Regions from separate parts of the Exiguobacterium sp. Leaf187 genome, predicted to be linked through region 1. Evidence: riboswitches for the same ligand, from Rfam matches in the RefSeq annotation. Region 1 holds a riboswitch; the other holds the start of a gene.
The links. Region 1 has a riboswitch for thiamine pyrophosphate ahead of ASF99_RS07185 (ECF transporter S component). Riboswitches for the same ligand answer to the same signal wherever they lie in the genome.
Positions count from the first base shown of each region.

Region 1 (15,085 bases):
CAATGTCGAGCGTTCACCGCTTCATGCGACGAAACGCTCCGAGGGAACACAAGCCGTCACATTACTTGCGACGCGTGATGATCAACCGATCGGCGGCATCTCAGGGGAAATGTACTGGGGCTGGTTACATATTGAATGGTTCTTCGTTGCCGAAGAGGAACGGGGAAGTGGGCTCGGTACTCAGTTATTCCGTCAACTGGAGGAATGGGCACGAGCAGCGGGTGTTCAGCGAATCCGCGTCGAGACATTCTCGTTTCAAGCGCTCCCGTTTTATGAGCGACAAGGATTCGTCGAAGTCGGACGAATCGATGACTATCCACCAGGGATGAGCTATCATCTGCTCGTCAAACAGGTCGACTGATGAAACGGCGTCTTTTCCTCATCTTATTGTTCGGTCTCGTGCTCGGAACGCTGACGGGGATGCAGCCACGTCAAGAGACCGCTTCTTTTACGGCGAAGCAAGTCGCCCAGTTATATACACAGATGACGAACACGCCGATTGAAGCGCGCGACGTCTACTTCGTCGAACGACTGTCTGACCATTACGCCGTCGCGTATCTTGAAGCGAAACACGACCGCTTGTTTTTGCTCCTGCAACAAACCGATGAGGCACAACGAATCGACCGAATCATTCGTTCGAAACAGACGAGGGAGTCGGATTGGTTTGAAGGTCGTTTGTTGACGACGGACGAAGGTCGATACCTTGTCGCCTACGGCATGAACGGTTCGAAACAAATGAAATCGATCCGGTTCGAGCCGTATAAGACGACGGCTGATGGCGAAGCGCCGCTTCGTCCGATGCAACGCTCATTGTCGGTAGCAGATCAGGAACGTTTCCATACAGTCCAACCGTTACCGGATGCCTTCCCGCATTCGCTCTATTTCGAGATGATCGCGACGAGCGTAGACGGAAAAGAGACGATCCAACGATTGACGTTACCAAGCGATAACGCATCCGCGTTTTCAACCCGGAATGACTTTTAGTATACTGAAGACGAAAAAAGGGGGGGAAGAACATGTGGATCGTCATGAACCAGTTACACGTCGTCAAAGGTGCAGCAGATCAGGTCGCAGCGCGTTTTAAGACGACGAAAGGAATTGAACGAATGGAAGGGTTCCACCGGATGCAAGTCCTCGTCGATATCAGTCAGGCAGAAGAAGACATCGTCACGATCATGACGACATGGTCGAATCAAGCAGCATTTCATGCATGGCAAGAGAGTCAAGCGTACAAAGGCGTGCATCATAAGCGGGATAGCGGAACATCCGAAGTCAAACCGCTCGTGACGTCGAATACCGTCACGGAATATGCGATCGTCGCTGATCACAGTGCCGTCGTGGAATAAACAACAACACCCCTTGGGAGGATGCCTCTCAAGGGGTGTTGTCTAGTACATTAAAATAGATTGTTTTTCCGTAATCTGGGTATATTCTAACAAACTAGATGAAACGAGGTGACACCGCATGGTCTATCGTAAACCTGTCGTCTCTAGCCTGTCCGTCCTCGGTGGTATGATCCTGCTCTTTGGTTTCTTAACGAGCGGTGGCTTCATTTATCTCTACTTCTTCGTCTTGCTGTTTGCTTGCGTGTCCTTTTTACGTGAACCGTTGACGCGTAAAGAGTGGTTACGCGAGGGGATTGCTTTCATCTTCTGGTGTTCCTTGATTTATTTGCTCCAACATCTCATCTTTATGGTGTGAGTCATTTTTCGTATAGCTCAAATAAGGAGAGAATGATGTCACGACCTGTCGCCGAAAGATGAACCGACACGTCACGTTTCGGATCCTTCAAGTAAATATCGGTCTTTTTGACACGCTTATCGAGATAAACTTCGTATTGTTGTCCTTTCACTCCTTTTCGGAACGTCAAGTATTTCCACTTCGCCCGTTTTCCTCGTACGTCAGCCTGTTCACTTGACTTGATTGCTTTTTGCAATTTCCCGGACTCATCACTTGTCATCATGATCGTATCCTCGACTTTAAGACGATCTTTAGAAGAATCGCTTTGATCATAAAGATAATGCTTGAACTGCTTCTGATGGAAGAGTGTTATGTCATTGATAGTGGATAGAACATCTTCTTCCGATAAGTCCTGTCGAGCAAGCTCAGACGGACGTTCCATCGTGTGCTGAATCGACAATTCGTAGCGGAATTGGTGTCCGTTTTTTTCTGTTGCGATAAGCGTGCCGTAATGTTCCGGTGTGCCGTCACCAGGAATGAAGCGGACTTTTCCGGGCTGTTTCATCGCATGGATCGACGTCTCCATCTGCTGTCCACTGATCAATTGCGGTATGCGTACAAAGGAGTTATACGATATATCGTCATTCTCATTATATTTCTCATTGTACGTCAGATAAAGCTTCGTATCTTCAGTAAAGGGAGTAAGGGCTTCTGCATAGACGACGAATGTCTTTCGTTCGTCTTTTTTCGTTACATCAGTCGCTTTCATCACCAGGTAACCTGATCCAGGTAGCGCTAATTTTCGAACAGAACCGTTTATGATGTTATCATCACGTGAGAACCAGTCCTCTTTTTTAATGGTGTCTGGCTGTACTTCTAACTCGGTCGGATGTTCAACCAGCTTCGTTTTCGCAAAGACATCTTGTTTGGTTGATAAGAGGTGATACTCGCTGTCAGCCATATTCTGACAATACAGATATGTTTGTTCTCCGGACTGGACATAACGAGCCATTTGTCCTAAGTAATCTTCAAATGGTGCCGTCATCACGACGGAGAACGTGTCACCGTAAGAATAATTTTTTGGAGCTTTTACGGGTTTTGATCGACACTCCTCCATGATGACACTCATTTCCTTTTCCGATAACCTCTTCGGAGGTTCTTTGCCTTTAAACCGCGCTCCATCATACAATTTCGATAAGTAATCCCATTTGAAATTCGGAGCGTCACTTTGACAACCGCTTAACGCGAGCGTTGCTGCAAGTGTGAGTCCGATCCAGTAACGTTTGTTCATTTGTTAAGCACCTCACTGAGTGCTTCACTTGTCGTACCCGACAGCTTAGCACCGTTCTTTGTTCCCTTTTTGACGACATAGATTTCAAGCTTTTTGGCGCGTTTGCGTTCAAATAGCTCGAACGTTTGGCTTTTTCCTTGGCGCATCAATGTTAATTTTTTCTGATTTAGTTTCGTGCCCTGTGGCTCCATGACATCGGTCTCTTTTAATTCCTGAGCGATTTTTTTCGCTAATTTATCCGGTATTGCCGAGACAAACTTATAATCGCTCTCGACGAGCTGTTTCGGTGATTGATGGATAAAACCGACATAGCTGGTTGGCGATGTATCAAAGAATACGTATTTGTAATTCGCGGGTTTTTCGTAAGTCGGATTGAGACGCATATAAATCGATGTTTCCTGAATGATTTTGCCTTCTTCTTTCTTCCGAACAGTCGCAAAAGGAACCGTCTGTCCCACTGAAAGTGTATCAGGAAGTTGTTTTCGTTCGATTTGATACGATTGCCCCATCACATGATCTTGAATGACGGATGGAATTCCGATACGATCACCACTGGTCATTAGTTCGATTGATGTATGTTGCAAACCACTATTCGGAATGACACGAAAAGCTAAATTCAATTCGGAACCGGATAGGGATTCGGTCGTCTCAAAGAGTGTTTGTTCGTCGTCCTTACTTTTGTCTTTCATGAAAAGAACGAATTGACCTTCCGGTGGTAAGGACAGCTGGTAGGACGGGAAGAGGTAATGTCCCATCTCTTTCGATTGCTTACTTTCTTCATTTTCCTGTTTTTGCTGATCCATTACTTTTTTTGGTACAGGTTTAAAGCGGACAATCGTCGATTTAGCTTTAACCGGTTGTTTTGACCAATCGACGAATGGATAATCACTTCGCTTGATCTGATGGACCGCATAATCCGCATGGCGAATCGGCTGACACGCCAGATAGTCTTTTTTTTCGTCTGACAGGAAACGGACGTGTTGGAACTCACGCCCTTGGATACTCGGAGGCAGGAAGTATAAGTCAAATCCTTCGTGTTGCACATATCGATCAGGTAAGTGCTTCATGTCTGGTTTTTGCTGGCAAACCTTCAACAAAGCAGCGGTTTGTTTTTTCGGGAGATCCGGTATCTCTTGCCCATCAAAGGTAGTCGAAATACCGCCCCAGTAATTAACATCGTATGTAAGGTCTAAGTATTGTTCTTTACCACATCCGGCAAGTAAGACTACGCCTGCGAGAATACCCGTATGTATATAGCGTCTCATGAAAAACCTCCTTTATCCTAGTGACTATATTTTACCATAATTTCTATAATAGACAGAATTTTCTATAATGCTTTAATATTAAGATGTTTGATATCTCTTGACTCGGGAATAATAGATGCATGCACAGTCAATCTATTTTTATGGGGGTTTTATGATGGGTACATTCATTCAAGCAGTTGATGGCACGAAAATTTATGTCGAGGATGTCGGATCGGGTCAACCGGTCGTCTTTTTACACGGCTGGCCGGCAAACAACAATATGTTCGAGTATCAAAAGAATCTGCTCGTCGAAGAAGGGTACCGTTACGTCGGGATCGATTATCGCGGTTATGGCAAATCAGATGCGCCGGCAACGGGATACGATTATAAGACGATGGCGTCTGACGTCAATGAAGTCATCGAACAGCTGAAATTAACGAATGTCACGTTGCTTGGCTTCTCGATGGGAGGAGGAATCGCCTTGTCCTATCTCTTGCAATACGGAGATTCAAAAGTTAGTAAACTTGTCCTCGCAGGAGCTGCGGCACCTGTCTTTACACAGCGAGATGGCTATCCATACGGGATGACGAAAGAAGAAGTCGATGCGTTGATTGCCGACACGAAACAAGATCGTCCGTCGATGCTCAAAGGATTCGGGGAAATCTTCTTTGCGAAGGAACATCCAGAACCACTTCAACAATGGTTCCATGGTCTTAGCATCGCCGCTTCGTCCCACGGTACGATTCAGTCAGCAATCGCATTACGTGATGAAGACTTACGTGGAAAACTCGAGAACATCAAAGTCGATACGTTGATCATCCACGGTAAAAAAGACCAAGTTTGTCCGTTCGAGTTCGCGGAAGAAATGCAAAAGGGAATCCCACATGCACGACTTGAAGTCTTCGAAGAGAGTGGGCACGGTATGTTGCTTGATGAACAAGAGAAGTTCAACGAAACGTTACTCTCGTACGTTAAAGGAAATCAAACCGTCTAATCCAACAAGCCATGGACACCCGTCCATGGCTTGTTTTTGCGAACAGAAAAAAGCGTGCGCCGGCGCACGCTTTTAAGGGCGATACTTCCGCATGAACCGTTGATCGATCCAGCGCTTCAAGTACCAACCGAACGGGTGAGTCGAATACTGATTGCCATACATTGAAACTGCATGACGTGGTCCCATCGATAAAATCGTCAAATAGTTCGTTTGCGGACGATAGGTTTTCAGTGCCTCTTCCTGGACGTACCGTAAGAGATTTGCTAGTAAGATCGGTGCTTGTCGGACAGCTGTGACGCCATTCTTTGGAATATCGGGATAAGCGACGAGGGTCGCTGCGTCACCCGCAGCAAACAGACTTGGATGATTGAGCGCTTGCAACTGCTCATTGACGAGTAGGAACCCGGCTTCCGTGAAGAGCTTACTGTCTGCAAACAATACCGGTGCTTTCGCACCCGTTAAGCGGATGATGGCATCTGACTCGATTGGTGGATGATGTGAAAAGCGGAGAGGAGACGCCTCGTTCAGTGGCCGTTCTCGAATCCAATGAACATCGAGTTCTTGTAAGCGTCTCGCAATCGCTTCCGCTGCGGGGTGTCCTGAAAGTAACTCTGGATCCGTGATCAGTGTAATCGGCACATCCGCCACTTTCAAGGACGCCGCCATCTCGACGGCCGCTGCGCCGCTTCCGATCACGACCGGACGCTTTGCTTGTTGCAAACGCTTTAATGTATCCGGTAACCGGTAGTTCGGTTTGATCGATAATCGTGTCGTGTCTTCCGACCAATCGAACGAGCCGATATTCGTCGAGACGACGTCATAAGTATAGTGTCTGCCGGATGCACCGAAGACGACCTTTTCATCGGGGTCGATTTTGATGACGGTCTCTTCGATGAACTGTTTATCATTGGCGCGACACAGTGCGGCGACGTCGATACGGATCTCATCGATATCGTACGTTCCGTCAGCAAGTCCGGAGTACATGCCCGAGTAATATTGGTACGTCGAGGCATTTAAAATCAGCCACTCGACGTCTTCTGTTGGTCCATTGGTAATGCAATGCAGGTGAGCGTGTCCTGCACCAATCAAGAGGATTCGTTTCATGTCGTTCTCCTTCAATTTGTCTTGCTAGAGTGTACCCGGATACGGGTGGCGGTAATCATAACCAAAAGACAAGACTGATAAACAGGAGGATGACCCCGAGGTAGATAATATCCTGGCGCTGAACGACTGGCACTTCATAATATGTCCGTTCCGCTGAAAAATGACGGGCTTCGAAAGCGATTGCCATCCGTTCTGCCCGCTGGATTGATCGCGAGAAGAGCGGTAAGCCGATTGATAGGAACGCATCACCAGGAAAGCGACTGTGCACGTTCCGAATCATTCGGACTCGCCGTAAGACGCGGACTTCTTCGACCAGTTGTGGCAGAAAGCGGATCCCGGCAAGGAATCCATACGCGAAGCGAGGGGACACCTTTGCCTGGTGAATCAAGCTCATCACGAACCGGGTCGCATCGGTCGTCGTGACGAAAGCGAAACTTAAGCAGACGAACGTCGCCATCCGTAAGGCAAGTAACCAGCCATGTACGACACTTTCCGACGTGACATGAAACCAACCGAACGACCAGAGCGTGTTCGTACCTTTGCCAAACGCCGCCATCATCCAGAACGTCAATAAGAATAATAGACTGTAAGGTGCGAGCCGTTTCAAGAAATCGACAGGACCCCATCCGGAGAGGAGTAGCAGCGCGATAGCAAAACTCAGAAACACCAACGTCTTGACCCAGTCGTTCGTTGCAATCAAGGCAAACATGATGAAAACCAATCCGCTACCTTTGATGACAGGATTGAGTTTAGCGAACGGTGACGCGTTCGTCTGCATTGCGCTTCACCTCCTGGAATTGGTACGAAAGTGGACGTTGTAGCTGACAGCGTTCGAGTAACGGAACGTCAGCGAATAACTCGCTCGGACGCCCGTCAAAAGCAATCCGCCCTTGCTCCATGACGAGGACACGATCCGCGTATCGGGCGACGAGTTCCATGTCGTGCGTTGCCATGACGAGTGTCGTTCCGTTCTGTTGTTCCGTCAACAACTGTTTCATGAGCCGCCGCGTCGTCAATCCATCCTGTCCGAACGTTGGTTCATCGAGCAACAACAAATCCTTTGCCTGCCCGAGCATCGTCGCGACGCTGAGTCGTCGTTGTTGCCCCGTACTAAGCGCAAGCGGTGACTGCTGTTTGACGGATGCGAGTTCCAGTTGTTCGAGTAATGTTGTGCGCTCGTCACTCGTCGCTGCTCGGTGACTCCAGTCGATTTCCGCTTCGACCGTTAGCTTGAGAAACTGCAGATCCTGTTGTTGAAAGACATAGCCGACGTGCTCATAAAAGCGTCGCCGGGAGTAACGCTGAGCCGGACGTTCCTGGAACCGATATGTTCCACGATGGGGAAGCAACCGACCGAGTGTTGCAAGCAACGTACTTTTCCCGGAGCCGTTTGCCCCGAGCAGCATCACCCATTCTCCCGTCTGCAGGGAAAATGTCGCATCGGTCAGCGGATAAGGTGCTTTCGTCGATAATGCAGCGACGTGTAACAAGGCAGTGCCTGCTGTAGCGACTGAGGGAAGCACGTGAAGTCGCGCCGCTTGTGGTCCATCTATAGGTAACGTCTCTAACGTATACGGATACAAAGAGGGAACAGCGATTCCTTTCGCTTGAAGCTCCGTATACGCCTGCGGGAACAAATCCTGCGGATGTGCCGTTGCAGTCACCGATCCGTCCTCAAGTAAGACGATTTTGTCGATGTAAGGTAAACAGACATCGAGTTGGTGTTCGATCAAGACGATCGTTAAATCATGTTCTTTCTGAATCCGAAAGATCAACGCCATCAGCTCGTGTTGCCCGATCGGGTCAATCTGAGCCGTTGGTTCATCGAGTAATAAGATCGTCGGCTCGAGCGCCAGGACCGCGGCGAGCGCGAGGCGCTGTTTCATCCCCCCGGATAGACTCGCGATTGGTGTCGAGAAGGGGAGAGGGAGACCAACAAGTGTGAGTAAGCGTTCAATTCGTTCCTCCATCTCTTCGCGTGGAATCGACCGGTTTTCTAAACTAAAAGCGATTTCGCGTCCAATCGTTTCCATGCAGAACTGTTCTTCTGGGTTTTGGAATAGCACTCCGACCGAACCGGACCGGGTAACGGTACCAGTCTGTTCGACTTCAATCGTCTCCGGTGTCAGTCCGGCTAGGGCATGAAGCAGTGTCGTCTTGCCACTCCCACTGCGTCCAAGCAAAAGGGTCGTTCCTTGTTCGATCGTCAGCGATACATGATCGAGCACCGATTTCATCTGACCCGGATAGCGGATGCTGAGATCGTCGACAGTAATCATGCGACTTCCCGTTTCGCACGTCCTGCCGCAAACCCGTTCAAGACACCGGTCGCAACAAGGCGACGGACAAGAATCGCTGCAAGCAAGCCGCCGAGTAATGCACCACTAATCAATTGTAAACCTGTTGTCGCAAGCAACGTCGTCGTCGTGTAGTAACCGAATCCGTTCGCGATCAGACTATAGACGATGCTACCAATCGCGGCTCCAACACCCGATAACATCAATGTCCAGGTGTCATAACGGCGATAACGCGTCATCGCAAAGACGAGTTCCGCGCCAAGTCCTTGACAGACCCCGATGAGAAGAGCCGATAAACCAAAGTGACTACCCGTGAACAGCTCGACGGCTGCCGCGACGATTTCCGCGATGAGGGCGGCACCTGGTCTTTGAATGATTGCTGCGACGAGCGGGCTCGCGATGATCCAGATCCCAAACATCCAGTTGGCACCGACAGGTCCGAAGATCGCAGACATCGGTAACCAGAGTGTTGACCAACCAAGATAGATGACCCCGCAAGCGACGGCGAGCATCATCATGACCATGATTTCTTTCATTTTCCAGTTTTGCATTAGGTACGTCCTCCTTAGAATGGGGGAGACGCCAAAAAAGACCGCCCTCCGTAAAAAAGAGAGCGGTCCTCAGAAAAACTGCGCGCAGCAGGAGTCATTGGATGTGATCGCTCCACTTTCCTACGCTAGTATGAACTAGATCAGGTTCGAAGGGTCCGAAGTGAATCGTCTCAGCCAAATGGGCTCCCCTAGTGGATATGGTAATAGATGATACGCTGTTCACTTTAGGCAATCTTCTGTCTATTGTCAAGACACAAAAAAACGATACGCCACGAAGGGCGTATCGATAAACGACTTATTTGTTATCTTCATTCTCTTCTTTTGCTTCTTCTGAAGACTCTTCCGTAGCTTCCGCTTCGTTGTCTTCACCAGCTTCCGCTTGCGCTTCAGCTTCTGCTTCTTCGATTTCCTCAAGATCCTGCTCGAGTGTAGATTCGACGACAGCTGCGACTTGAATGTCGCCTTCTGTGACGATACGGAAATCTTTTTGTTCCGGAAGATCAGCTACAGAAATCGAATCGCCGATTTCGAGGTTCGTGACGTCGACTTCGACGTTCTCTGGTAATTTATCTGGTGTTGCTGCGACTGTTACTTTAAAGAGTGTCTGTGACAGGAATCCGCCGACTTTAGCGCCAGCTGCTTCACCGACGAGTACGACGTCTGCTTCGACTTCTGTCTCTTCATCCATTTTAACGGCGATGAATTCAACGTGATCGACAGTTGGTGTGAAGACATCCATATCACGACGGTTGATCAAGACGTTAATATTTTTACCGTCGAGTTTCAGTGAAATCAAGACGTTCTCACCGTTTTCTCGAACGATTTTAAGCAATTCTTTTTCTTCAAATGCGATTGGTGTACTTTCCACTTTGTAACCATACACGACACCAAGAGCTTTTCCTTCATGACGTAATTGTTTACGGAGTGAGCGTGGACGTACCTCGCGTTTTTCGGCTGTTAATTTAACTGACATGTTCATTTCCCCCTTGAATTTGGTATAGCCCTCAAAAGGTAATGAATGTAGGAGCAGGACAAGTCCTGAACAATATGAAACATGCTAAGACAATCGGTTTCAGACTCGCTTTGAATCTGACGCTTTCGTGACTTTGCATTTCTCTCCCAGGTCATTACGCTGATATTGAGAAACATGTGTGAGTAAGTCACCGGTTTGATGCGGTGCTAGTGAGTTTATACCCCTATGTTTTAAATCCTTAAACCTTTATTTTTTATTTTTTAAAGTCGAAAGACCTCCAAACCGCTTGAAATCAAGGGTTAAGAGGTCTTTCATTTTGTTCATTTTTTATGGTGATGCGTTGGTTTTCACGGACTAATACACGGATGAGACGTTCGATGTGCCGCATCGTCGTCTGTCCCATCGTTGAGATTTGGAGCCATTGATTGCGGACGAGATAGTCGCTTTCATATTGAACATGATAGCCCTGGATCCGGAGAGCGTCTCCTAAAGCCGTTGCCGACGGATGGACGATCGTCAGAATTCCCGGCGCTTGTGCTTCTTGAGTCGCAAGCAGGTTGAAACCAGTCGCCCGAACGGCCTGTTCGAGATAAGTCATCTTGATGGCGGCTTGATCGAGATCAAGGGCATCGAGCGCTGCCTGACAAGCCAGCAACAGATTTGAGGAACCGGAAAAAGCAACCCCTTCCGCATAGAGTCCGAGATCCAGATAACGTGGAATCCGGGAGGAAGGCAATACGCTGGACGTATGCCCGATGAACGCAAGACCCGGTAACCCCCCAATAGCCTTGCCGGAGACGGTCGTGACGAATCTGCAGCCAGCGTATGAGAAACGTCCGGTCCCGACGGCGCTGATCGCATCGACGATGAGTGCGGTTCGTTGATCTAATAGCGCTTTTACCGCATCGAGATCGTAGAGAACGCCCGTAGACGTCTCACAATGCGTCAACCAAATCCAGTCGTACTCCGTTTGATGCAGTTGGCTTGCGAGTTGTTCTAAGTCGATCGGGTGACCGGACGGAAGCAGGTGGATATCAAATGACTTTCCTGCTCGTGCCGCGTGATCGATTAAGCGTTGACCGAACTCGCCACCGTTTAGGATCAATCCATGTCCACTGAGTTGTTGTGCGACGATATCGTTCGCGAGCGTACCACTACCAACAGCCATCGAGACATGTGGCAAATCCAGCAACTGACACATTCGGTCCCGTAAATCTTGATCGAGCTGACGCATCGAGGCCGTCCGATGCGGACGCGGTGCTTGTTGCGCCGCTTGGCGGACTGTTGGTGCAACCTCGACTGGACCGGCTAGAAAATGCAGAGGACGTAAAACGTCCGCGATGACGGATCGTTCATATGTTGCGCGCGACAACAACATCGGTACGAACTGGGCATCGCCACTACCGAGCGTTGCTGCGATTGGTGTGAAGCCGAACCGCGCATATAGTTTAGCTTCCCGTGTCGTACCACTGATATAGACATGATCAATCGTTTCCCGCTCCAAGTAGACCATCAAAAAACGCATCAATTGCATGAACGTACGACTATTGCGGTATTCGGGACGAACGCTGAGTAAGCGGATTTCCGCTGGGTCCGTCAGTGTCTCATCTAGCGTCACGCCCTTTTCTTCAAGCGAAAAAGGACGATGCTTCCGAATAGCAATCATCGCGACGAGTCGATTGTCTTCCTTGCCAATCAGATAGGTGTTTTGATCATGAAACCGGTCAATCCGTTTCCTTTCGATATTCGGTTGATGTTGCGGAATCTCTTCCGTGAAGGTGAGGTAGTTCAGTTCATGGATTGCTTCCGCGTCCGAAGCGGTGGCAATGGAAAAATCGATCATGAGACGTCCTCCTTATGTAATGACTGGCTTGTGAAGTGCATCATGAGCCCACAGGACAAGTAGACTTACGGCAACGGTACACAAGATATTGATGGGTCCCGCGTCAAAGTAGACAGGTAGTAACGGGAGTAAAACGACCGGAATAAGCCCCGCTTTGACGCTATCTTTCGTTACGAGATATGACAAACCGAGTATGCCTAGTCCGGCAAGGTATGCCCACGGCGTGATGGCGAAGACGATTCCGGAAAACACAGCGTACCCTTTGCCGCCGCGTCGCGGATGAAACAACGGAAACAAGTGACCAATAAGCACGGCGAGAGCGACTGGATAAAATGCGTCTGTGATCTGTAGTGCAAGGACCGTCTTCGCGGCATCAAACAGATAAACGAATAAAAAGGCCGGGAGCCCACCGGCGCGATGGGCATTGCGAGCACCGATGTTTCCGGAGCCGACCTGTGCCAAATCGGTACGGCTGATGTACTTCCAGAGCGTACCGCCAAGAATGCTACCGATAAGGTAACCAAGCAGGAGATCAAGGATCACCGATGTTCCTCCTTTGTCGTTACGAGATGAACGAGTTCCTTGACGGTCAAGGCATCACTGTCTGGAGCCGTCAGGACGGCATCGACCATCTGGGCTTTTCGATCTTGTAATTCCGTCATCTTTTCTTCGATTGTCCCGCGTGTCAGCAGTTTGATGACCGTCACGTCAGATTGTTGTCCAAGCCGGTGGGCGCGATCCGCTGCCTGTTGTTCGACAGCCGGATTCCACCAGCTGTCAAACAGGATGACGGTATCAGCAGACGCGAGATTCAGTCCCGTTCCACCGGCTTTAAGGGAAATCAAGAAGAGATCGACTTCACCGTCATTGAACCGGTCGCATAACGCTACCCGGTCTTCAAGCGGTGTCTCACCCGTCAACAGGAAGTGGGGGAGGTGACGTTGCGCGAGATCCGAGCGAATACGCTCGAGCATTTGTGTATACTGCGAGAAAATCAAGATCCGCTTTCCGGCTGCCCGTTTTTCGGCAATCAATGAGAGCAGACGCGTTCGTTTTGTTGCTTCTCCTCTGTATCCCTCGACGAATAATCCCGGATCGTTGCAAATTTGCCGCAACCGCGTTAACCCAGCCAGTAATTTCAGACGATCTTCGCGTTTCGTCTCGTCTAAGTGTTGCAGCGTCTCGAGTTGCAGTTTGGCGAGATACGACGCATATAAGCGTTTTTGGTTTGGACCGAGCTCGACATAATGATGCTCGATCTGTTTCTTCGGTAAGTCCTGTAAGACATCTTGTTTCTCGCGCCGTAATAAGAACGGTTGGATGAACTGTTGCATGTCATCAAACGACCATTTCTCAAATGTCGCTAAATCCGGCAGTAATTCCGGAAACAGGACATGGAAGATCGACCAGATATCACGCGGACGATTCTCAAGTGGTGTTCCCGTTAAGGCGAAACGGCGTTTTGCTTGCAGATGCCGCAGCTGACTGACCGTTTGTGACTGCGGATTTTTCAAATGCTGTGCTTCATCAAAGAAGATGACGTCATATACGGGGTGGCGACGGACGTCGGTCCGAAGCGTCGTATAGGAGACGATCGTCACCGTATCGTCAGGTAAGTGCTCCAGTTCGCGGAGTCGGCTGGATTGAGAACCAGTGACGACATGAACCGGTCGACCGGGTAAAAAGCGCTTCAGTTCTGCCTCCCAGTTGCGGAGCAGTGATGCCGGTGCGACGATGAGCGCGCGGCAATCAGGGATCGTTGCCACATAACCAATTGCTTGAATCGTCTTCCCGAGCCCCATCTCATCGGCTAAAATCCCGTGACATCCTAGCGCGTCTAAATTCTTCAGAAATTGAATGCCCGTTCGTTGATATGGATAGAGTCGTGATTCTAACGAATTCGGCAAGTCGAGCTGGAATCCTTGTCCCGATTTCAATTCAAGCCATTTCTCGAGCAAATCGGCGTGCAGATGGAGGACGGAAGCGCCAATCAGATGCTTCATGTTCCGAACGGCAGGTAAGACGATCCGTCCGTCGCGTAAGTCCCGTTCACTTGCTTCCATCTGGGCGAGAACCCGTTGTAACTGCTGGAAGGCCCGTGTTTCTAGAGAAACGAACTGTCCGGATTTCAAGCGGTGATAGCGTTTTTGTAAGACGAGCGACTTGAGAACACGTTTCAGCTCGTCTTCTGGAATCCCGTCCATTGAAAAGTTGAACACGAGCCAGTCGAGGCGGTCCGTTACGTCGACTTCGATTCGCGGATGGAACGGACCTTTTGGTAACGTCGTCCGGATCGCTTGTGTTGCAAATAACTCCAGTTGACCGAGCGCAACCCGTTCGTCAAGCAGACTCCGCAGAAAGGCATACTGTGCGGCGTCACTCGTGATGATGTAGCGCGTGTCACGTGGCGTTGCTTGGAATTCACGTAAGAAGCGTAAGGTACTTTGCTCCGTTACCTGATCCCGTCCAGCGTAAATCGTCTCATCGAGCGGATTCAGCTGAATCCCTTGATAATCAAACGACACGCGGACTTCGACTTCCTGAGCCGTTCGGTCAAGATGTAACTTGACGATTGGTGTCCCGGAAACGATTCGTTCTTGTAAATCAGGACTGAACGAAACATCGGCGAGTCGCTGCAAATACTCCGTCTGTCCAAGGAGACGATCGAAGTAGGGCAGGGACAGTTGATGCTGCTGATTGTCCGTCAATCGTTTTAGCGTCACGACGGGTCCTGTCAGTTCGAAATGAATCGCCACCCGACGATCCGGTGTGAGACTGCGTAAATAATGGCGCGCGCCAGCGTCATCGACTTGAAACGCCGTGAAGGGACGGATTTGTGGTGACAGCGGCGTCGGTGTGCCGTGCGCCTGTACATGATGCATCGCGAGTAAAACGGCGACGATATGTCCACAAAACGATGTATCCATCGCAAGTGATGGACAATTACAGCCGGCGTCGACACCGTGCGCCTTGACGCGGACGGTCACCGTGAATCGTTCCTCACCGTCGACACTCGCTTCGATCAGCTCGTCGCCCATTCGATAATTATGCAACGTGACCTTTCGAGCGGCGACATACTTCTTTCCCCGTCGAAAAGCATAGGCATCA
Region 1 is NZ_LMPR01000009.1:577,313-592,397, reverse strand. It holds gene ASF99_RS07235 (GNAT family N-acetyltransferase) at 1-361, shown strand, start outside; gene ASF99_RS07230 (hypothetical protein) at 361-984, shown strand; gene ASF99_RS07225 (antibiotic biosynthesis monooxygenase) at 1,017-1,346, shown strand; gene ASF99_RS07220 (hypothetical protein) at 1,465-1,701, shown strand; gene ASF99_RS07215 (hypothetical protein) at 1,703-2,971, opposite strand; gene ASF99_RS07210 (hypothetical protein) at 2,968-4,236, opposite strand; gene ASF99_RS07205 (alpha/beta fold hydrolase) at 4,391-5,209, shown strand; gene ASF99_RS07200 (NAD(P)/FAD-dependent oxidoreductase) at 5,282-6,313, opposite strand; gene ASF99_RS07195 (energy-coupling factor transporter transmembrane component T family protein) at 6,369-7,091, opposite strand; gene ASF99_RS07190 (ABC transporter ATP-binding protein) at 7,063-8,592, opposite strand; gene ASF99_RS07185 (ECF transporter S component) at 8,589-9,161, opposite strand; TPP riboswitch at 9,262-9,361, opposite strand; gene ASF99_RS07180 (50S ribosomal protein L25/general stress protein Ctc) at 9,457-10,134, opposite strand; gene ASF99_RS07175 (GNAT family N-acetyltransferase) at 10,427-11,977, opposite strand; gene ASF99_RS07170 (glycerol-3-phosphate acyltransferase) at 11,990-12,520, opposite strand; gene ASF99_RS07165 (DEAD/DEAH box helicase) at 12,517-15,085, opposite strand, start outside.

Region 2 (16,086 bases), 380 kb from region 1:
TTTGCTTCCGGATTGAACTTTTCAGCGAGGTCAATCAAATAGATTTGTGTCGAAGTCGTCAGTAAAATCGACATCAACGACATCAAGGCGATGTTGAACAGACCAAGCGGAAGGGATGCTGTCGTGAAGTATAATGCAGCAAGGACGATTGCTTGCACGACGAAGACGAACCGTAAGCGTCCCATCGGATTTTTGCTGGCGATTTTACCGGCAAGGATGTTACTGAAGATCGAGACGACGCCGTAAGCGAGCAGGATCGGACTGATCCACGTCTTCGCAATCCCGAGTTCCGTTTGCAGGATCGGTACAAGGTACGTGTAGACGACGTAGGTTGCCCCGAATCCGAACGATGGAATAAAGAAAGCGATCAGGATCCGTGGGTTGGCGAGCAGTCCAAGCTGCTCCTTGATTGAACCGGAACCCATCGATTGCTGGACCGGAACGATTTTCCACACGGCGAGAAACGCGATCAATCCCATGACCGTCGTTAGCCAGAACGTGGCTTCAAAGCCAGCATGTTGACCAATAAAGGTTCCGATTGGGACACCGAGAACGTTCGCAAGTGTAAAACCACCGAAAATGAACGAGACGGCGACACCGCGTTTTGCGACAGGTACACCGTCACTGGCGACGACCATCGCGAGTGAAATCAAGACGCCGGTCAGGATCGCTGTCAGAATGCGGGTTGCGAGCAACACTTCGTAACTTGGAGCAAAACTACTGGCAAGGTTCAGCAAGACCCAGGCGAGTAAGAGACGTAGGATCAGACGACGCCGTTCCAGGTGACCGGTCAGCGACATGACGATCGGTGTACCGATTGCAAAGGAGATGGCAAAGGCTGAAACGAGCGTACCTGCTGTTGCGATCGTGATATCAAGGGCTGAGGAGATTTCAGCGAGGATCCCGACGATGACGAATTCGCTTGTTCCGAGAACGAACGTCAGGAGCGACAACGTGGCGATCAAGAGCCAATCGCGTCGACTTAAACGAGTAGTAGGTGACATGGATGATTCCTCAATTCTAGCGCTTGCGCGCGAAACTATGAGTAACAGGATAGCATGAAACGATTTCGTCGGGTATCGCAAAGCGAGATTTCGGGAAAAGAACCATTATTCGAAATAGCGTGTGAATTTCCAGGCTTGCTGTTTTTTGCGTATACTACAGAAGAAGACTACTTATAAAGGAGTGGAAACGATGCAAGCAACAGTGACATGGAACAAACAGATGGGGTTTAGTGGACAGACGGAATCAGGGCATCATCTGGCGATGGACGCAGCACCCGAAAACGGTGGTGAAAACCAAGCGCCACGACCAACTGAACTGCTACTACATGCCGTTGCCGGCTGTACTGGAATTGATATCGTCTCGATTTTAGAGAAGATGCGCTTGACGATCACCCATTTCGAAATGGATATCGAAGGAGAACGGGCAGAGGACCATCCGCGGCGTTTTACGTCGATCTCGATTCATTACCGGCTTGAAGGTGATCTCCCGGAAGATAAGGTCCGTCGCGCCATCTCGTTATCAAAGGATAAATATTGTTCGGTCTCGCAATCCTTGAACGCTGAGATTTCCGTCTATTATTCGATCAATGGTGTGCGGAGCGAGGATCCTTTGTGAAGAAAGTTGTACTGATCGGTTGTCTGTTGCTTGCAGGGTGTGCACAGGAGACGACGGAACCAACGAAACCATCACAACCGGAAACGAAGCAACCGACAGAAGAAAAGAAACCGAAGCCTGAGCCGACGAAAGAAGAACGACAACAAGCAAAACTAAAGCAGCAACTTAAAGCGATGTCGACGTCAGAAAAGATCGATCAACTGCTCTACATCGGAGTCGCCGGCACAGAACTTTCAGCAGCTGACCGGAAATTGTTACAGACGCATGCGATTGGCGGGGTCTTACTGCTCGGCGGAAACATTACGTCGGAAGAGCAACTCTTGACGTTCACGCGTGCGATTCAAGAGACGAACCAAAAACCGTATGCGTTCGTCGGGATTGATGAAGAAGGCGGACGGGTCAGCCGGGTACCGGATCAACGATTACGGTTACCGACGAGTCAACGGATAGCGCAAGGAGCAGATGAAGTGAAAATGGAAGACGTCGGACGTACGCTCGGACATTTGTCACAATTTTATGGTTTCAACATGGACTTCGCGCCGGTCCTTGACGTCAACAGTAATCCGAACAATCCGATCATCGGCGACCGTGCGTTAAGTGCTGATCCGAATACTGTCGCGACGCTTGGTACGGCCCTGATGCACGGGATGCAGGAGACGGGAACGATTCCGGTCGTCAAACATTTTCCCGGTCACGGCAATACGAGTGTCGATTCCCATGTCGGGCTACCGAAAGTGACGGCATCAAAGGAAGAATTGAAGCGGACGGAACTGTTACCGTTTAAAGAAGCGATCCAAGAGGGCGCCGAGATGGTAATGGTCGCCCATATTCTCTATCCCGCGTACGACGATACGAATCCGTCCTCGCTCTCAAAGCCGATCTTGACTGACCTCTTGCGTCAGCAACTCGGATTCAACGGTGTCATCATCACGGATGATCTCGTCATGGGAGCGATCACGAAACAATATGGTCTCGCAGAAGCGGCACGTCAGTCGCTCGTCAATGGAGCTGATATGGCGATGTTTTCAGAGGCAGGTGCTTACGCAAAAGTTCATGCTGAAGTGATGCAAGCCGTCAAAGACCAAACGCTGACGCCGGAGATGCTCGATGCTAAAGTAATGCGCATCCTGAAGCTAAAGCAGACGTATGCCGACAGCCAAGAGCAACAGCGACCGACGAAATCGGAGCTGATTCAGCAAGTGGAAGCGCTCAACTAGGACTAGCGAAGCAAAGCGACTCATGCTAGACTAATGGGGCAAGCCAATTAAACACGAAAAGACACTAGGGGAGTCTCCCAGCAGACTGAGACGGAAGTATCCGGACCCTTTGAACCTGATCTAGTTCGTACTAGCGGAGGGAAGTGGCTCGAAACCCTAGATATCCTTAGCGCTTCAGCGCATTTTCGGACCACTCCCTTCAACATCGGGAGTGGTCCTTTTTCGTATGGAAAGGAAGAACATGATGCGTTTACATCTGATTTCGACGGGATCCATTCATCCGCTTGACGAAATAAAGACCTTTCAATCACTTCAACCCTATACGGATCAGCTGCATCTACGTGAACCGAACTTATCGGCGGCAGAATTACTTGATCTGATTGAAGCACTCCTTGGGCATGGTTATTCGCCTGAACAGTTAACGGTTCATGACCGGGTCGACGTCGCCCATGTCGCCGGCATCGGTGTGCAGCTGACGCGCCGTTCCTTGCGTGTCCGCGATGTGCGACGTCATTTTCCGAATCTCGTCATCGGGAAATCGGTCCATTCACTAGCAGAGGCACTGGCAGCAGAAGCGGAAGGAGCCGACCGACTGCTGTACGGTCATATTTATCCGACAGCGTCGAAGCCGGACGTGCCACCACGAGGGATCGACGCATTAAAGCAAGTCGTCACCTTCACGACGAAACCAGTCATTGCGATCGGTGGGATTACACCAGAATGCATGCCTGAAATCGCAGCGACCGGTGCAACCGGAATCGCCGTCTTATCGGGTATTCTCGGCCAATCGGATCCACTCGCCGCCGTCAAGCGTTATCAGGGGGTTCGCGTATGACGAATCACATCATCATCGGCGGTGGAGTCATCGGTTTGACGCTTGCTTACGGTCTCGCCTGTCAGAATGAATCCGTCGTCGTCTTAGAACGTGGAACATGCGGACAAGGGACAAGCCGAGCGGCTGCCGGGATGCTTGCGACCGACATCGAGCTGAGAGCGGAATTGCATGCACTTGCCGCACGTAGTCGTCGTCTGTATCCGCTGCTTGCACGTCGTCTCAAGCGAGAAACAGGTATCGATTGTGGGTACCGGGAACAACCGTTTTTGTTGAAACGTAAAGGACGCGAGCATCTGTTTCCAGCGGTCGGTCAAATCGATCCACGACGACTGACGACTGCATTGATGTATGCCTTACACGCACGTGGCATATCGATTGAAGAACAGGTGGAGGTCACACGCATCGAAGAGAACGATGACTTCATTAGGATCGAATCGAATGCGGGAACGTGGACCGGACGAACGGTGACGGTCGCTGCCGGACGGGGTTCGCAAGCCTTGCTCGATACAGCTGACATTTCGATCGCGACATATGGGGTCAAAGGGGAATGTCTCGCAGTCCGTCTCGCGGGTCAGCCGTTACGCTCGATTCTGTTTGATGAAGCCGCCTACCTCGTTCCGAAAGCAGACGGTCGGATTTTGATCGGTGCGACCGAACTGCCGCACGACGAGACGGTCGGTGTCAGTGTCGCTGGACTCACGTCATTGCTTCAAGCAGCAGAACGACTGTATCCACCGATTCGTGACGCAGTCATCGAAGAAGTCTGGTCCGGTGTACGACCGCAAACAGCGTCCGGCTTGCCATATATCGGAGTCGCCGATTCATCCCGTCGGATCTTCATGGCGACAGGGCATCATCGGCATGGCATATTACTCGCACCGGCGACAGCGGAAGTCTTGGTAAATACATTACGGTTGATCCAAAAGGAGGAAGTCCGATGAACATTACGATTAACGGCAATGACCACACGATCGAACAGATTAAAACAATTGAGGACATGCTAACGCAACTCGGCTTAGGGGAAAAGCTCGTCATCGTCGAACAGAATCGACAAATCATCGATCGCGCGGTGTATGGTCAGACGGTCGTTCGGGACAATGACACATTTGAAATTGTTCATTTCGTAGGAGGAGGATAAACATGTTGAAAATTGGAGAAAAGACATTTGAATCACGATTATTACTCGGAACAGGGAAATATACGGATGCTACGGTGCAGCAGAAAGCGATCGATGCGTCCGCTTCACAAATCTTGACGTTCGCCGTCCGTCGGCTCGACATCTTTGACAAACAACAAGCGAATTTTTTGGAGTCGCTTGATTTAGCGAAGTACGATTTACTGCCGAACACGGCCGGTGCGAAGACGGCGGAGGAAGCTGTTCGGCTTGCGAAGCTTGCGCGGGCATCCGGTATGTGCGACATGGTTAAGGTCGAAGTGATCGGTTGCGATAAGACGTTACTACCGGACCCGATCGAGACGTTGCGGGCTTCTGAAGAATTACTTAAAGAAGGCTTCATCGTTTTACCGTATACGTCGGACGACGTCGTCCTTGCACGACGACTCGAAGAACTCGGTTGTCACGCCATCATGCCGGCGGCGTCACCGATCGGCTCCGGACAAGGTATTCTCAATCCGCTCCATTTGCAATTCATCATCGAGCAGACGACGGTCCCGGTCATCGTCGACGCCGGGATCGGCTCGCCGACCGACGTCGCCTATGCGATGGAGCTCGGTGCGGACGGTGTCTTATTGAACTCCGCTGTCGCCCATGCGAAAGATCCGGTCAAGATGGCGCACGCCATGCGACTAGCTGTCGAAGCAGGTCGCTTCGGATACGAAGCGGGACGTATCGAGAAGAAACAGTATGCGGTCGCGAGTAGTCCAACGAGTGGATTGATTCGATGAACCGTTACTCACGGCAAACTCGATTTCAACCGATCGGGGAAGCGGGACAAGCACGCTTGGCATCAGCGAAGGTGCTGATCATCGGCATGGGAGCGCTCGGAACGGCGTCGGCAGAGCAACTCGTCCGCGCCGGTGTCGGTGTCGTCCGAATCGTCGACCGCGACTATGTCGAGTGGAGTAATCTACAACGACAACAGCTTTATACCGAGGAAGATGCGCGTCACATCGTACCAAAAGCGATTGCCGCAAAAGCACGGCTTGAAGCGATTAATTCGACGGTGACGATCGAAGCGCATGTATTAGACGTCGACCGGGCAGCGCTGACGTGGCTTCTCGATGATATCGATCTGATCATCGACGCGACGGACAATTTCGATATTCGCCTGCTGATGAACGACATGGCGTCGATGCGTTCGATTCCGTGGATTTATGGTGGATGCGTCGGCAGTTATGGGATCACGTTTACCGTCCGTCCCGGAGAGACGCCGTGTCTGCATTGTCTGCTCGATCAATTACCGCGAGATCAGGAGACGTGTGATACAGCGGGAATCATCGGACCAGCTGTACAGATGGTCGCTTCCTTGCAGGTGACAGAAGCATTGAAGTGGTTGAGCGGAAAGACGGACGCCATGCGTACGCGCTTGCTAGCGTTTGATGTCTGGTCGAATACGTTCCAACAAATTAACGTCCAGTCACTGAAGCAAACGGAGTGCCCGTCGTGCGGCATCGATCCGTCCTACCCTTACTTATCGGATCAAACGGTGCGTTTCACGGCACTCTGCGGTCGGGATGCCATTCAAATCCGAGGAGACGGACAGCGGGATCTGGAACAGTTGAAACAACGTCTCCAGCCGGTCGCTGCGATTTCCGCCCATAATCCATATTTGCTGGCGTTTACGACGGACGAACATCGGATGGTCGCTTTCCGAGATGGACGTGTTCTGATTCATGGCGAGGCGGATCTCGTTAAAGCGAAACGGCTCTATCATGCCTATTTCGGCTAACGTTCACAAAACATTAAAACTAATTTTAAATATATATGTTTTAAATGTTTGAAAAACAGGTAAATAAGACTTCAGACGTAAATCGGTCTACAGGTTTTGAACGTGAAGAGGAGTGATTCAGATGAAACAAGAATTCGATCCAATCAAGGATCAAGCACAGACGGAAGACGCCCAAGCAGTTGTTCAGCAAGCCAACTGGAATCCGGATCGGTACCGGACAAACTTGAACCCATTCTATCTGTCACCTTGTAGTGTCGAACGTAGAGAAGACGTGCATCAGGATGCATCGAAAATTCTCGAAGTCGAGACGTCGTCGCCCCTCCAACAACTTTTTGAACACAATCAAGCAACGCATAAATCAGAACAATCGGGCAAAAAATTTAAAACAGGCATCGTCGTCGGCGTCGGTGCGATCATCGGCGGATCGGTTTCTGTGATTCGTTCCGTTCAACGCTTCAGAAAACAACGGACGAAATAACACATTCGTCACGAGAGTGAAAAAAGCAGGAGGCATTCGCCTTCTGCTTTTTTGTATATCCCCTCAATCTACAAGTAAAATGAGGGTGATATGTGTTCATTTTTTTATGAAATCAAAAATCATGAACCGGTTACGTTATCGAATACAGCAGATTTACCGTTTAAATAGACGTCGATGATTTCATGCTTAGAATCTAATGTTAATTTAAAGACATGTTGTTTCATTTTCTTACTAGTATCGTTAGATTCGTCCAATTTTATTTTCACTGTATCTTCTTTTGATTCGAGATCAGTAGTAATTGTTTTCTTTGTGTTATAGACAATATAGGCGATATCATCTTTCGTGTTAATCAATTGCAAAGTAGAGTCAGGATTAATTTTCATTTGTACATCGTTAGGTATTGTCTGTAACTCACTCAAACTGAGTTTAGACTCGTTGATGCTACAGGCAGATAATAAAGTACATAACAGAGCTAACAGTATAAGTTTTTTCACGTTTTACCTCCTCATATTTCAATGGATGATCCATAACGATTAAAGTTTACGAGAGTCCTGACATGATTCAATTATTACTTGAGGTATAACGACACTAGCTTAACACAAAATACATTTATTGGATATTGGAAGTGACCGGAAGTAAGGTTTTTCAAAACATCAAAATTTCGTCAGATTTGTTTGAGCATCGTATAAATCACCTAAGAAATTCAGGTGAAAGATAACGCATAGTGCTTCTCTTCAATAACAAAGAGTATACTTTTTATTTCTTCAAATTCATTGTTGAGTCGCTAAGAAATATGATGACTCCTTCTTTTTGTGTTCCAAACGGATGTTCGTCGCAGAACGACCGCTTGCATGCTACACTTAAGCTACTATATTCAAAAAGTGAGTGTGATGAAGATGAAATGGATACATACTGCCGATTGGCATCTCGGCAAAATCGTTCACGGCGAGTCGATGCTCGAGAACCAGCGGGCGGTCTTAGCCGATTTTTTGACACTCGTCGACCGTGAACAACCGGATGCGATCGTCATTGCAGGTGACTTGTACGACCGCGCTGTACCACCAACGGAAGCCGTCGAACTGCTTGACGAGACGCTCGCTGCCTTGATCCTTGACCGGGATATCCCGGTCGTTGCGATCAGTGGAAATCACGATTCGGCCGAACGGTTAAGTTTCGGAACGACGTTACTCCAACGGGCCGGTCTGCATCTCGTCGGAAAATTAACGCCGGTCATTACTCCGGTCACGATCAAAGGAGTGTCGTTTTACCCTGTGCCATTTGCCGATCCGGCGACCGTTCGGTACGTGCATCAGGATGAAACGATCAAAACACATGATGACGCGATGCGGACTATCCTTGCCGGATGTATTCCGGATGGACCGAGTGTCCTCGTCGGTCATGCTTTTGTAATCGGTGGACTCGAGACGGATTCGGAGCGGCAATTGTCCGTTGGAACAGCAGGACAGGTCAGTGCGAGCCAATTTGCACCGTTTACGTATGCGGCACTCGGTCATTTACACAATCCGCTTGCAATTCAATCCGAGACGGTTCGCTACAGCGGATCGCTCTTGAAATATTCATTCTCGGAAGCACATCATGTCAAAGGGGTCGATGTGTTGACGTTGAACGAAGTGGGTACGTTCGATCGCCGATTCGAACCACTTGCACCGAAACGTGACTTGCGGGAATTGACTGGAAGTCTCGCGGAGCTGACAGACCCGGCGTTCGTCACGACACAAGACACGGACGATTACTTAAAGATCAACCTAACGGACGGCGAAGCCTTGATGGATCCGATGGGCAAGCTGAAGAAGATCTATCCGAACATCCTGCACCTCGAGCGAATCGGATTCGTCCGCGAGAGTACACGGGCGGTCAAGGCGTCGCGTGAACAAGTCAAGGATGCATCCGTTGCGGACCTGTTCAGTGAGTTTTATGAAGCAGTTCGTGAGAAGAAACCGACGGAAGCGATGCAAGCCGTCCTGAAGGAGGAAGCGACATGCGCCCAGAACGACTGACATTACGCGCCTTTGGACCATTTGCTGGTGAAGAGACGATTGATTTCACGGCACTTGCCGGACGGACGATGTTCGTCATCTCCGGGAATACCGGGGCAGGAAAAACGACAATCTTTGACGCATTGACGTTCGCCCTGTATGGCGAAACGTCAGGCGGCGAACGGGAAATGAGCGAACTGCGAAGTCATTTTGCCGTGCCCGAGCAAAAGACGGAAGTTGAACTGGAGTTTACGCTGAAAGGGGAAAGGTACCGGATCATCCGCCAACCAAGTCAACCGCATCCGGTCAATAAAACCGGCTACTCGCATGAAGCGGAGCTCGCTCGGTTCGACGGAACGACGTGGAAACCGCTCGCGGTCAAGATTCCGGAAATCAAGCAACGGGTTCAAGAGCTGATTCAGCTCGACCATAAACAGTTTTCGCAAATTCTCCTGTTGCCGCAAAATAAGTTCCGCGAACTGTTGATGGCAGAGTCAAAAGACAAACTCCAGATTCTCAAACAGCTTTTTAAGACGGAACACTATGGTGAGTTCCAGCAACGTTTGCACCGACAAGCGCTCGATCTTGCGGCACGCATCAAGGAAACGAAGACGAAGCAATGGGCCAAGCTTGAGGAACTACCTGTGCAAGCGAACTGGAGTGAACTGACGGAAGGTGACATCCGGTTACGGATGGAGGCATTGACGACAGAACGGGACGAATGGTTAACGGCTGCTCGTCAAGCTGAAATAGAGACCCGTGCGATCGTCGAGAAGAAAACGACACAATTGCAACAAGGCGAGCAACTCGAAGCGGTTTTCCAAGAGCAGGAGCGACTTCAACAGACGGAACAGTTGCTAGTGGATCGCTTACCGGAAATCAAACAGATGCAAGAAGAAGCAATGGCGGCTGAGCGCGCTCGAATCATCGGACCGATCTATGACCAGTGGCAGCAGGATCAAGAACAATTGACGCAACTCACGCGTCGAAAACAGGAAACCGAGCAGCACATCGCTCGCTTGAAAGAGCAACAAGATGTCGTGCAAGCAAAAGTGGATCGATTGCTAGCGGAGGAACCACAGATTGAGCAACTCAGTCGTCGTCTCGAAAAGATTCAAGAAGAGCGCGCGCGGTTGGAAGCAGAAACGGCTTTACGGCAACAACAGCAACAACTAGTAGAACGTTTGAAGCTTCTGGACCCAGAGTCATTACGGAAGCAACTCGAACAAGCACGGACGGAGCGAAAGAACGTTCAAGAACAACTGCATCCATTGCAAAACATCGGAGCAGAGCGCTTAAAGGTGCAAGAACGGCGCTTCATCCTGCAACAGCTGGCGACGAAGATGGCGGAACATGACAAATTGGAAGCAGAACGGCAACAGCTGATTGTCCGCGGCACAAGCGTTCGGGACCAAAAAGAGGTAGCAGCGCGCCAATACGAAGAAGCGCGTAGATACGAACGGGAACAACTGGCTGCTGAACTTGCCAAAGGATTGACGGACGGGACGGCTTGCCCAGTCTGCGGCAGTATGTCGCATCCACAGCATGCTGTCGCCGTCGCAAAGGAACTATCCGTCGATGTAGCACAACAGCGGTTCCTAGAAGCGCAACAAGCGCATCAAGAGTTACAAGCCTCGTACCGGACGATTGCGGAGCGTCTGCAGCAACTGACGACCGAGATGCAAAAGACGAGTGAAAACGAGTCATCTCATGCGGATGTTTCAGCACAGCTTCGGGAAGTCGAACAGACGGAAGCCCGATTAGCGTCAGCACAGACGGAAAAAGCGCGTCTTGAGACTCGCCTGCAACAACTCGAGCAATCCATGGATCAGCTACAACTGAAAATCGATGCAATGATCAAAGACCGGACCGTCATCGAATCGGAATTGGCACACTTGTCTGGTCGCCTAAGTCAATCAGGAGCGTCAGAGAAATCGCTATCAGCACTCCGTGAGGAACAACAACAGGCAGAAACACGTATCGAGCAGTTCAAACAAGACAAACAACGCCAGCTACGCGAGAAGGAACAGCTCGATCGTGACTTCGCGGAACACCAAGGTCGATTCCGTCAATTGACTGAGGCATCTGCTGAACAAAGCGACCGATTAACGAACCGCGAAAACGAATTGCAAGCTGTCTTGGCAGAAGAAGCGTTTATGACGATTGAAGCCTTCCGCGAAGCGAGACGGTCTCGTGAAGAACTCCGTCACCTCCAAGAACGTTTGGAACAAGATCGCCTCGAACGGCAGGAATTGAAGCTGAAACAGGAACAAGCCCGTTTGAAGACGGAAGGTCAAGTGCGTCCGGATCTTGAACAGTTGCGGATGGATGTGAAGACGGTGTCGCTCGAACTGACGGAGCAGACCGACCGACGAGTCGGGCTCGAGAAGGAACGCGCACATATCGATCAATTGATGGCGGCCTGGGAAAGCTTGCAACGCCAGATTGAGGACGAGGATGCGAGATACGGCATCATCGGCGAACTCGCTCGCGTTGGTGTCGGGGAGAATGCGCAACGGATGACGTTCGAGACGTACGTCCAGACGGCATACTTTGATGAAATATTGTTCGCAGCAAACCGGCATCTGCACGAGATGACCTCCGGGCGTTTCCAGCTTGAACGGAAAACGGAGGCGGGAAAAGGGCTTAAGAAATACGGGCTTGATTTAAATGTCTTTGACGCTTACACGTCGCAAACACGGCATGTCAAGACGTTATCCGGTGGCGAAAGCTTTAAAGCATCCCTTGCCCTTGCGCTCGGGTTGTCGGAAGTCGTTCAAGAAGCGAGCGGTGGCGTGTCACTTGAGACGATGTTCATCGATGAAGGATTCGGAACACTTGATCCAGAATCACTTGAACAAGCAATCGAGACGTTGCTCTCGATTCAAGCGAGCGGTCGCATGGTCGGAATCATCAGTCACGTCCAGGAACTGAAGTCACGAGTTGACGCAAAAATCGAGGTCAAACAAGGAAAAACGGGGTCGACGATTGCACTAGTCGTCGAGTAAGGAGATAAGATCGATGGAAACACGAAACATGGTCACGAAATCACAAATCAAAGAGGCGTTACGCGAATTAGGTGTGACGCCCGGCATGAAATTGTTCGTCCATACGTCACTTAAACAAATCGGCTGGATTCCCGGCGGCGTACAAGCGTTGATCGAGGCCTTACAGGAAGTCGTCACGACCGAAGGCTTGATTATGATGCCGGCGCAAAGTACCGATAATTCGGATCCGAAGAACTGGAGCCAACCGGCTGTGCCTGAAGAATGGTGGGAAACGATTCGTCGGGAGATGCCGGCATATGATCCGGCAAAAACGGTCACGCGCGGCATCGGTCGTGTTCCGGAAGTTTTCCGGACATATCCCGGCGTCGTTCGAAGCAATCATCCGATGTGGTCCGTGACTGCTTGGGGGAAAGATGCGACGACGTTCGTTGCTGATCATACATTAGAAAATGGCTTCGGTCCCGGTTCACCGATTGAACGCTTCATCGAGGCGGACGGTCAAATTCTGCATATTGGTTCTCCTTGGGATACGACGACCGTTTGGCATTACGCGGAATACGGGTTGAATCGTCCGGACGTCGAGGATGGTTGTAAAGTCAAAGAAGGAACGACGGAACGATTCATTCATTACCGACATCGCCAAATCGATAGTGATGCGTTCGGTCCGATCGGTGAAGGGTTAGAAAGTGCCGATTTCGTCACGTCCGGTCTGATCGGACAAGCGAAATCTTACCGCATCGATGCGAAAGCCTCGATCCCAGTCGTCATGTTGCAATTAAAAGCGCTTGATCAATGGTTATTTTGAAACTTTTTCGGGAAACCTTCGTAGTAGAAAACAGAATCATAAAAAGGAGTGAAAGCAATGGCTTCACGTTTTAAAGTTAACCCGGCATTGCGTCGCGGATTCGATACGGCACGTGTCGGAGAACGACCAATGACAAAAAGCGGGACGATGAGCAAGATTTTCTTGATGCTCGCTCTCGTCACGGCAGCAGCAGGGGGCAGTTGGTTCTTCCTCGCAGAAAACCAAGCGTTCCTATTCCCGGCATTAATCGGTGGATTCGTCATCGGTCTGATCCTTGCCTTGATCATCACATTCAAACCAGCAACAGCTCCAGTCCTTTCTCCGGTTTATGCAATCTTTGAAGGTGTGGCAGTCGGAGCGTTATCGTTGATGTTCGAAAGTATGTACCCAGGAATCGTCGGAAAAGCAGTCGTTGCGACATTCGTCGTCGCGTTTGCGATGTGGTTCGTCTACTCGACGGGGATGATTAAAGTGACGCAACGTTTCCGTTCTGCGGTCACAGCAGCGATTCTCTCGATTTTCGTCTTGTATGCGGTCAACTTGATTCTCGCGTTATTTAGTGTCGACCTCCCATTCATGACAGGTAGCTCACCGGTTGCGATCGGCGTTCAGTTCGTCATCGTCATCGTCGCATCCTTGTCACTCGTAATGGACTTCGATTTCATCTCGCAACAGGTTCGCGCCGGTGCTCCGAAATCGATGGAGTGGGTTGCAGCATTCGGATTGATTGTGACAATCATCTGGCTCTATATTGAATTACTCGATCTCTTGTATCGCCTCGCGGCGCGGGATTGATGTAAAGAAAAATCGTAATAAAGTTTGAAAAACACTCATAAAAGAGTGTTTCAGACTGAGGACAAAGCGTAATTTTTCTCTTAACGAGAAAGGTTGCGCTTTTTGTTCATCTCGAATCGTTTTCTTGGGACAAGCATCGCGCCGCTTCACTTCGTTGCAGGGTCGCTCCTGCTTTGTTTTTCCCTAGGAAGCGATTTCTAGTGAATAAAACTCTTCTCTCTTCTTTCTTCCGGGTATAAAAATTAAAAACTAAGAAGGAGGAGGACTTTCAATGATGGGTAAGAGAGATCACCATCATCAATCAGAACATGTCATCATTACATTGGAACAACTGGTCCCGCAGGACTATCTTGTCCGCAAACTCGATGCGGTCATCGATGTCGACTTCATTTATCGTGCCGTCGAAAAATTGTATAGCGAAAACACCAGTAGACTAAGCATTGCCCCGTCCTGTTAATCAAAATGGTACTGCTCCAATATGTATTCGGTATTCTTTCCATCCGACCTACCATCAAAGAGATTGAGACTAACGTGGCGTACCATTGGTTTTTAGTTCTTGGGCTTGATGAGAAGGTACCTCATTTCTCTACGTTTAAGAAGAACTATGTCCGTCGCTTTCAGGGAACGGACTTCTTCGAAAATATTTTTTATCGCGTGCTCACCTAAGGAATTGAAGCCGGATTCGTAGCCTCTTCGATCCTGTTCATCGAATCCACCCACATCAAGGCGAACGCAAACAAACGGAAGTACAAGAAGAAACTTGTTCGACGCGCTGCCCAATAGTACAAAGTCGACCTAGATCAAGAAGTCAACGAGGATTGGTCCTACATGGAAAAAGCCCTTCACCCCCAAGACGAAGAGTGTTGAAGAACGTCAGATAAAGGAGAGTAGCTATTAAGTGAAGGGGGAGCATGAGAAGCAATTTGCTTATTCGTGTCATACCGCCTGTGATTGATATGTTTGTGTCCTAGGGATGATTGTGATACCCGGTAATGTCCACGATAGTGTCGTCTTTAGTAATCTTTGGCAAGAAGCGATGAACTAAATAGAGTATCTCAGACATACATATGTGAATCGATCGTTGTATCGAAAACGTTAGGAAACAATTGAACGCGTCTTCGCAGATGCGAAAAAGAAGCATGGCATGCATTGGACCCGCTACCGTGGAGTAAAAAAAGACACTTTAAGTGATGCTTACTTTCATTATCCTGAACCTCGAAAAGCTTGCGGATTGGTCCTGAAATTCTTCCGGGAATCCGTGTCTTATTCATATGTTAGTCACCATTACATATAACAAACCCTCATTTCAATTACGAAATGAGGGTTTGTCTACAGCTGAAACACTTTTAAAAAACGTTTTTTTTTTGTAAAGGTACTTCAAAAAACGCATTCGATTTATTAATAAAAATAAAAGCATCGAATAAAAGGTAGTATAAACTGATGTTTTGTAATAAAATATAAGCATTCTAAATATTCATTATAGGGAGTTGTTCGAATGGAAAACATAAATAATCATTTAATAGCATTAGTTAGAGCTGCTCTTGAAAATGACAAAAGAGTCATAGAATTATCTACTATTTCAATAATAAGAAAAACTAAAAAAAGTAATCAGGACTTATCAAAGAATCTTTCAGAATTACTCTCAATTCATAATGCAGGTTCTTCTTTTACTAGATCTGTAGGAGTACAACCACCTCCAACTGATAAAGAGTCCTTTTTGTCTTTACTAAAAGTAGAAGATTCCTCTATTTTTGAGGAAAATTTAATTCTTGAAAAACAAAACAAAATAATGATTGATAATTTTTTGAAAGAAAGAAAAAATTCAAAATTATTAATTGAAAACGGAATTCAACCGCCTAAAAGTATTTTACTTTATGGTCCTCCAGGCGTCGGAAAAACTTCTATATCAAAATATATTGCGAAAATGCTAGATCTACCACTAGTTACTTTAGATTTATCAGCAGCTATATCAAGTTATTTGGGAAAAACAGGACAAAACCTAAAAAAAGTGTTAGAATTTGGTAAGGAGAATCCTTCAGTACTTTTGCTTGATGAATTTGATTCTATTGCTAAAAAAAGAGATGACTCTACAGATTTGGGTGAATTAAAAAGAATTGTTAATGTATTATTGAAAGAATTGGAAGAATGGCCACCTAATTCAATTATTATAGGAGCTACAAATTTTCCGGAATTTTTGGATAAAGCAATTTGGAGAAGATTTGATATAAAAATTGATATCCCTCTACCTTCTAAAAATCAACGTATTAATTTATGGAACGCTTATTTAAATAATGAATTAATTAAAATTGATGAAAACCTTATAGAAATTGTATCGAAACTCATAGTTGAGATTAGTCCGTCAGATATCAAGCAAATTAGCGAATATATTTTACGAAGGGTAATTATTGATGATGAAAATCCA
Region 2 is NZ_LMPR01000009.1:196,732-212,817, forward strand. It holds gene ASF99_RS04910 (MFS transporter) at 1-1,004, opposite strand, end outside; gene ASF99_RS04915 (OsmC family protein) at 1,195-1,620, shown strand; gene nagZ (beta-N-acetylhexosaminidase) at 1,617-2,837, shown strand; TPP riboswitch at 2,894-2,996, shown strand; gene ASF99_RS04925 (thiamine phosphate synthase) at 3,079-3,672, shown strand; gene ASF99_RS04930 (FAD-dependent oxidoreductase) at 3,669-4,613, shown strand; gene thiS (sulfur carrier protein ThiS) at 4,610-4,810, shown strand; gene ASF99_RS04940 (thiazole synthase) at 4,813-5,577, shown strand; gene ASF99_RS04945 (ThiF family adenylyltransferase) at 5,574-6,581, shown strand; gene ASF99_RS04950 (hypothetical protein) at 6,703-7,059, shown strand; gene ASF99_RS04955 (hypothetical protein) at 7,179-7,553, opposite strand; gene ASF99_RS04960 (exonuclease SbcCD subunit D) at 7,956-9,077, shown strand; gene ASF99_RS04965 (AAA family ATPase) at 9,059-12,064, shown strand; gene ASF99_RS04970 (aminoglycoside N(3)-acetyltransferase) at 12,078-12,869, shown strand; gene ASF99_RS04975 (Bax inhibitor-1/YccA family protein) at 12,927-13,664, shown strand; partial or broken gene ASF99_RS17050 (transposase) at 13,936-14,905, shown strand; gene ASF99_RS04985 (ATP-binding protein) at 15,160-16,086, shown strand, end outside.
Region 2: it holds a riboswitch for thiamine pyrophosphate, as region 1 does, so the genes downstream of both, ASF99_RS04925 (thiamine phosphate synthase) here and ASF99_RS07185 (ECF transporter S component) in region 1, are expected to answer to the same signal.